One region of the Bradyrhizobium sp. UBA2491 genome, then DNA from elsewhere that is predicted to be linked to it. Evidence: riboswitches for the same ligand, from Rfam matches in the RefSeq annotation. Region 1 holds a riboswitch; each other region holds the start of a gene.
The links. A riboswitch is a leader RNA that binds a small molecule or an ion and turns the genes downstream of it on or off. The one in region 1 is predicted to bind cobalamin.
Positions count from the first base shown of each region.

Region 2: linked by a shared signal. The riboswitch ahead of B2W55_RS11725 (ribonucleoside-diphosphate reductase subunit alpha) and the one ahead of B2W55_RS26940 (DUF1636 family protein) in region 1 are both predicted to bind cobalamin.
Region 3: linked by a shared signal. The riboswitch ahead of B2W55_RS28395 (TonB-dependent receptor) and the one ahead of B2W55_RS26940 (DUF1636 family protein) in region 1 are both predicted to bind cobalamin.

Region 1 covers NZ_DDOP01000079.1:45,494-47,752, reverse strand. The annotation lists gene cobW (cobalamin biosynthesis protein CobW) at 1-694, opposite strand, end outside; gene B2W55_RS26940 (DUF1636 family protein) at 691-1,065, opposite strand; cobalamin riboswitch at 1,157-1,367, opposite strand; gene cobO (cob(I)yrinic acid a,c-diamide adenosyltransferase) at 1,406-2,056, shown strand; gene B2W55_RS26930 (cobyric acid synthase) at 2,069-2,259, shown strand, end outside.
Region 2 covers NZ_DDOP01000039.1:88,202-90,460, reverse strand. The annotation lists gene B2W55_RS11730 (hypothetical protein) at 1-427, shown strand, start outside; cobalamin riboswitch at 544-764, shown strand; gene B2W55_RS11725 (ribonucleoside-diphosphate reductase subunit alpha) at 880-2,259, shown strand, end outside.
Region 3 covers NZ_DDOP01000081.1:92,948-95,206, forward strand. The annotation lists gene B2W55_RS28395 (TonB-dependent receptor) at 1-1,171, opposite strand, end outside; cobalamin riboswitch at 1,339-1,536, opposite strand; gene B2W55_RS28400 (FecCD family ABC transporter permease) at 1,649-2,259, shown strand, end outside.

The DNA of each region.
Region 1 (2,259 bases):
CCGCCGCCGCACCGAGACCCAGGATCACGCGCGCATCGATCGTGCCGTCGACCACGGGCAGCATCGGCACCTCACGCGGCATCTCGGCGGCAATCACCTGCTTCGCCGCCTTGATCCCCTCGGCGCCAGCGAGATCGGCCTTGGTCAGCAGCACGATGTCGGCGCAGGCGATCTGGTCCTCGAACACTTCCGAGAGCGGCGTCTCGTGGTCAAGGTTGTCGTCAGCGGCGCGCTGCGCATCGACGGCGACCGGATCCGGCGCAAAACGACCGGCAGCGACCGCCTCGGCATCGGCCAGCGCGATCACGCCGTCGACGGTGATCCGCGAGCGGATCTCCGGCCAGTCGAACGCCTTGAGCAGCGGCTTCGGCAGCGCAAGCCCCGAGGTCTCGATCACGATGTGATCGGGCTTCACGGGACGCGCCAGCAGTTGCTCCATCGCCGGGATGAAATCGTCGGCGACGGTGCAACAGATACAACCATTGGCGAGTTCGACGATGTTCTCGGTCGGACAATTGGCGTCGGCGCAGGATTTCAGGATATCGCCGTCGACCCCTTCGCTGCCGAATTCGTTCACCAGCACCGCGAGCTTCTTGCCGTTGGCGTTGCGGATCAGATGCTGGATCAGCGTGGTCTTGCCGGATCCGAGAAAGCCGGTCACGACGGTGACGGGGACTTTGGTGAGCGTTGTCATTCAGCGGCCTCCGGCACGACGGCAATGGGTGGAATGCGGGCAAGCGACTGCTTGCGAAAGATTTCTGGTCGGCTGCGCCACGGCGCGATGCCATCCGGCGCCGCCGCATAGGCGGACGCGCCGGCGATCACGTCCTTTGCATTGGCCTCCGACAGGCGGCCATAGACATAGGACCACCGTCCGGGCGCGCTGAGCGCGACCGAGCAGCCCTGGCTGCACGCCGACAGGCATTCGACGGGAACCAGATTGACCCCATCAGGCACGCCGGCGTCGCGAATCGCGGCGTGCAGACGTGCGCCCGGCGTGGTTTCACCTTCGGCCACCGTCTGGCCGGCGCGGCAAGTGATGCAGACATGAAGTGTAACGCTCATCGCTCTTCCCGAATTGGCAGTTGGAGGCGATGAGGCAAACGAACCAACCAATGGAGGCTCGTTCCCCGTCGCGGAACACCCCCGTCCGCCGGTCTCAATTGCTGCACTGGCAGGTCTCCCGGCTTGCGGAGCAGGCTGTCGCCCTTCGATCCCCGCCTTCCCGATTTCCGTGGAAATCAGTGGCCTTGGACATCTCTCCGGTCACGGTCGCGGGGGCGGCTGCGCTTCGGGCCCGAACCTGAGCCCTATCGCATTCCCTCTTCGCCTGTCGTAGGACAGGAACCAGCGCGGGCCCACCATTCGTCCAAGCCCAGTACTTGTCAAGCCAAAGGAATATCACATGATTTCTGAACAGGGTGGCGAGCGCGAGGACGCCGGCAGCGAGGCTTCGCTGGAGGCGCGCCACACGGCCAAAATGGCGAAAATCAAGGTCGCCCGGGACCGCATCATGGCGACCAAGAGCGGCGAAAAGGGCCTGATCATCGTTCATACCGGCGCCGGCAAGGGAAAATCATCGTCGGCCTTCGGCATGATCGTGCGCTGCGTGGCCCATGGCTTTCCTTGCGCGGTGGTGCAGTTCATCAAGGGCGCCTGGGATACCGGCGAGCGCCGGTTGCTGACCGGGCATTTCGGCGAGCTCTGTCAATTCCACGCGATGGGCGAAGGTTTCACCTGGGAGACCCAGGATCGCGCCCGCGACATCGCGGCAGCGCAGGCCGGCTGGGAGAAGGCCAAGGAGCTGATCGCGGACGAAAACCTGCGCATGGTCGTGCTCGACGAGATCAACATCGCGCTGCGCTACGACTATCTGGCGATCGCAGACGTGGTCGATTTCCTGAAGACGTCGAAGCCGGCGATGACCCATGTCGTGCTCACCGGGCGCAACGCCAAGGACGAGTTGATCGAGATCGCCGATCTCGTCACCGAGATGACCCTGGTGAAGCATCCGTTCCGCTCTGGCATCAAGGCCCAGCCGGGCGTCGAATTCTAAGAGCCCAACGCCATGGCGCGCGCATTGATGATCCAGGGGGCAGGTTCCGACGTGGGCAAGTCGCTCATCGTCGCGGGCCTCGCGCGTGCCGCCATGCGGCGCGGCCTGCGCGTGCTGCCGTTCAAGCCGCAGAACATGTCGAACAATGCGGCCGTGACCATCGACGGCGGCGAGATCGGACGCGCGCAGGCCTTGCAGGCCCT
Region 2 (2,259 bases), on a different contig from region 1:
GATCGCTGCGGCCGTGTTGCCGCTGCGCGGGGCCATGCTGGTGGTGTTCGGCACGTGGCTGGTCAACCAGACCATTGGATTTGGCGTGCTGCACTATCCCGTCGATGCCAAGACCATCGCCTGGGGTTTTGTGATCGGGGCTGCGGCCCTCGCCGGCACCGCGGCGGCATCCGCCGTCTTTCGCCAACTGCCCAGGAACCGCGTGGTGGGTACCTTCCTGCTCGCCTTCGTCGGCGCCTATGCTGGCTATGAAATCACGCTGTTGGCCGCCACGCCGGTCCTCGGCGGGGCCGGGGCATTCACCCCGGCCATCGTTGCGCGCATCGGGTTGCGCAGCGCGCTCTGGCTTGCCGGCTTGGTTGCGGCCTGCGAAATCGTCCGCTTGCTCAATCCGTTTGGTCGCCGACGCGCGGTGCGGCTGCCGTAGTAACCCTACGGGGTTCCAGGATGATTCATCCACAGACCCTTAACGAGGCTTTGGATAAGCATCGAAATATTTTGGATAGGCCGTCTGGTGGGCGTTGACACCCCAGCCCAAATCACACCAGATATAGGCGTCACGGTCTGCCATATCCCTAGATTTGGTGGCTAAGAGGGAAGCCGGTGAACTACGGGTTGATCCGTAAAAACCCGGCGCTGCCCCCGCAACTGTAAGCAGTGAGTTGTTCCCGATAGCTAAGTCACTGATGCCGCAAGGCATTGGGAAGACGAGGGAGCAATGACGACCTGCGAGCCAGGAGACCTGCCGCGACACCGAAATTACGTCCACGGGCGGGGTGTCCCGGCGGTCGCATGCAGAGCCGTGCCGGTGGCGCCAGCCGCCGGGTGATGCAGCGTCCCCTGACATCCAGTCCCAACAAACATCACGGGGTCTGCACGATGTCTCTCTCTCTCGATCGCGAAACAAAGCCAGCGTCAGTTGTCCTGCTGCGTCCGGAAGCGCTTGCCGCGCCGGAAGCCGCGCCGCCGATGCAGGTGATCCGCCGCAACGGCACGGTGTCGAGATTCGACGCCAGCAAGATCTCGGTGGCGATGACCAAGGCGTTCCTGGCGGTCGAGGGGCACACCGCCGCCGCGTCGCGCCGGGTGCATGAGATCGTCGAGCAGCTCACCGCCGAGGTCGTCACCGCGCTGTCGCGACGCATGAGCGAGGGCCGCACCTTCCACATCGAGGACGTGCAGGACCAGGTCGAGCTTGCGCTGATGCGCAGCGAGCACCACAAGGTGGCGCGGGCCTATGTGCTGTATCGCGACGAACGCACCAGGCAGCGTGCCGAGCAGGACGCGGCAAAGGCTGTTGCCAAGCCCGCGGCCGGTCCGACCATTCACGTCACGCTGCCCAATGGCAGCAAGGTGCCGCTCGACCACGCGCGGCTGGCGCTGATCATCAACGAGGCCTGCGCCGGCCTCGACGGCGTCGATGCGGCGCCCGTGGTCGCCGAGACCCAGCGCAACATCTATGACGGCATCAGCCAGGACGAGCTGGCGCTCGCCTCCGTGATGGCCGCCCGCACCCTGGTGGAGCAGGAGCCGAACTACACCTATGTCAGCGCGCGCCTGTTGCTCGACAAGCTGCGCACCGAGGTGCTGTCCTATGTGCTTGAGGTGCCGACCAGCGCCTCGCAGGCCGACATGGCAAGCCGCTACGCCGAGTACTTCCCGGCCTATATCAAGACCGGGATCAAGACCGAACTGCTCGACGCCGAACTCGGCCGCTTCGACCTGGCGCGGCTCGCCGCGGCGCTGAAGCCCGAGCGCGATCTGTCGTTCCAATTCCTCGGCTTGCAAACGCTGTACGACCGTTATTTCCTGCATGTCCGCGGCAACCGCATCGAGCTGCCGCAGGCGTTCTTCATGCGCGTCGCGATGGGCCTGGCGCTGCGCGAGATCGACCGCGAGGGCCGCGCGATCGAGTTCTACAATCTGTTGTCGTCGTTCGACTTCATGGCCTCGACGCCGACATTGTTCAATTCCGGCACCCAGCGGCCGCAGCTCTCGTCGTGCTTCCTGACAACCGTGGCCGACGATCTCGACGGCATCTTTAAGTCGGTCAAGGACAACGCGCTGCTGGCGAAATATTCCGGCGGGCTCGGCAACGACTGGACCCGCGTCCGCGGGCTCGGCGCGCACATCAAGGGCACCAATGGCGAGAGCCAGGGCGTGGTGCCGTTCCTCAAGGTCGCCAACGATACCGCGATCGCGGTCAACCAGGGCGGCAAGCGCAAGGGCGCGGTCTGCGCCTATCTCGAGACCTGGCAT
Region 3 (2,259 bases), on a different contig from region 1:
AGGCCACGTTCTTGATGCTGAGCCGCGGCGTGATCGACCATGTCTGCAACGCCGCATCGTTGTAGGTCGAGGCAAAGCTGATGGTCGGCACGGTGCCGAAGAAGCCGCTCTGGGTGTCACGCTGCCGCCAGCCGCCGTCGACGATGAGGTCGACGCCGTTCATCAACGTCTTGGTGAAGCCGGCGGTGACGCTTGATGTCTGCTGGTTGGCGTAGTCGAACGGCGTGCTGGTGCCCCTGCGGTCGGTCTGCAACTCGTTGACGCCGATCGACGGATCGACCAGCCGTCCGCCGGGGAGACCAAGCTTCTGATCGCTGCCGGTGACGGTCAGGAAGGCAGAGAGGTCCGACGTGTTGTAGTTGACGTTGCCGACCGCGTTGCGCTGGTCGAGCGCATTGTTGGCGCGGTAGCCGTCGGACTTGATGCCGTTGCCATAGAACGAGGTCGACCACGGCCCCGAATTGAGTGCTGCGGAGATCGCGGCCATCCGCGTGTTGAACGAGCCGACGCCGCCCTCGGCTTTGATCGTGGCTGGCGGGCCGCCGGCGCCGGTCTTGGTGATGATGTTGACGACGCCGCCCACCGCGTTGTCGCCGTAGAGCACGGCGCCGCTATTGCCGCGGCTGATCTCGATGCGCGCGATCGAATCGAGCGGGATCGTGGTGAGGTCGAAGCCGGCCTTGTCGACGTCGTTGAGGCGGCGGCCATTGAGCAGGAACAGGGTGTTGTCGGAGGCGAAGGCGCCGAAGCCGCGCAGATCGACCGCAGTCTTGGCGCCGTTCGGGCCGCCATAGAGCGTTTGCAGTTGTACGCCCGGCACCTGGGCAAGGATTTCCGGCAGCGACTGCACCGGCGAATGCGCGATGTCGTCGGCCGTGATCACGGTCGAGGACGAGCCGACGATACCGGCGAACTGGCGTCCGCCGCCGTTGCCGCCCGTTCCGGTGGCCGGTGCGGTTCCGGTCGAATTCGATCCGGCGCCGCTGCCGGCATCGCTGCTCTGGGAGGTGCCCGGCGCCGGGCGGCGCGGCGCCGGCGCTTCGTCGGCGGCCGGCTTGGCGCGCGTGACGTTCTGGTCGTTCGGTTTGGCGACCTCGATGGCCGGGAGCTGATCGGGAGACGGGACTTGCTGCGCCCGCGCGGCGGAGGCGGCGATTGCAGGGGCGATCATCGTCGACGCGAGCAGAAGCGCGCGGCGGCGCCGATGGGAAGGGAAGCAAAACATAAAGTGCGGCCTCGGAATGACGTCAGTGGCACGTCACCGCGAACCCAGTCTCACCATTGCACTTGCGGCATCCGGTGAAGCTCATGCCTGTACTCCCCGACCGGCATCGTCGCGTGTGACCACGGCTGACGGCAGGTCTCCTGGCTCGCGGGTCGTTACCCTTCGTCGCCTTCCCAGGACCGAGTTTCCCAGTGGCATCTGACGAAGGATTCACCGCATACAGTTGCGGGGGCAGCCGCGGCATTGGGGAGGTTTCCCCGCACCGCATTCCCTTTTCATCTCATTAAAGAACCGTCATGTTCAACTAGCGTTCGGCCGGGCAGCAAAGTCAATCCGGCGGGCGTCCGGCGGCGGCGAGGCGGTCACGGTTTTTATCGAGTGTCGCTTGTCTGCCACGGCGATCGCTGTAAGAGCATGGATTGGATGAGCGTGCAGGATTTTGCCTTGGCGGCCGAGGTCGCGGCGCGGCGCCGGTGGGGTGCCACCACGGCGCTGCTCGCGCTCGTCGTGCTGCTGCTGGTGGTTTCGCTCGGCGTCGGTCCGGTGCGGTTGTCGCCGCTCGCGGTGATCGAGGCGCTGTTCGGCGGCGGCAGCGACGTCGCGCAGGTGATCGTGCGCGAGATCCGCTTGCCGCGTACCATCCTGGCGTTCGCGATCGGCGGCATTCTCGGGCTGTCCGGCGCGGCATTGCAAGGCTTGCTGCGCAATCCGCTGGCGTCGCCATCGCTGTTCGGCGCGCCGCAATCGGCGGCATTCGGCGCGGTGCTGGTGATCGCGCTCGGCCTCGCCGATGTGCGCTCCTACGCGCTGCCGGTGGTGGCGATCATCGCCGCCTTCGGCTCGGTGTTCGCGTTGCTCGCGATCGCCGGCCGCAATGCCGGGCTGTTGATCCTGATCCTCGCAGGGCTCGCGATATCGAGCTTCGCCGGCGCCGCCACGGCGCTGGTGATGAATCTCTCGAGCAATCCTTTCGTGGTGCTGGAGATTGCGTTCTGGCTGCTTGGTTCGCTCGAGGACCGCAGCTTCCAGCACGT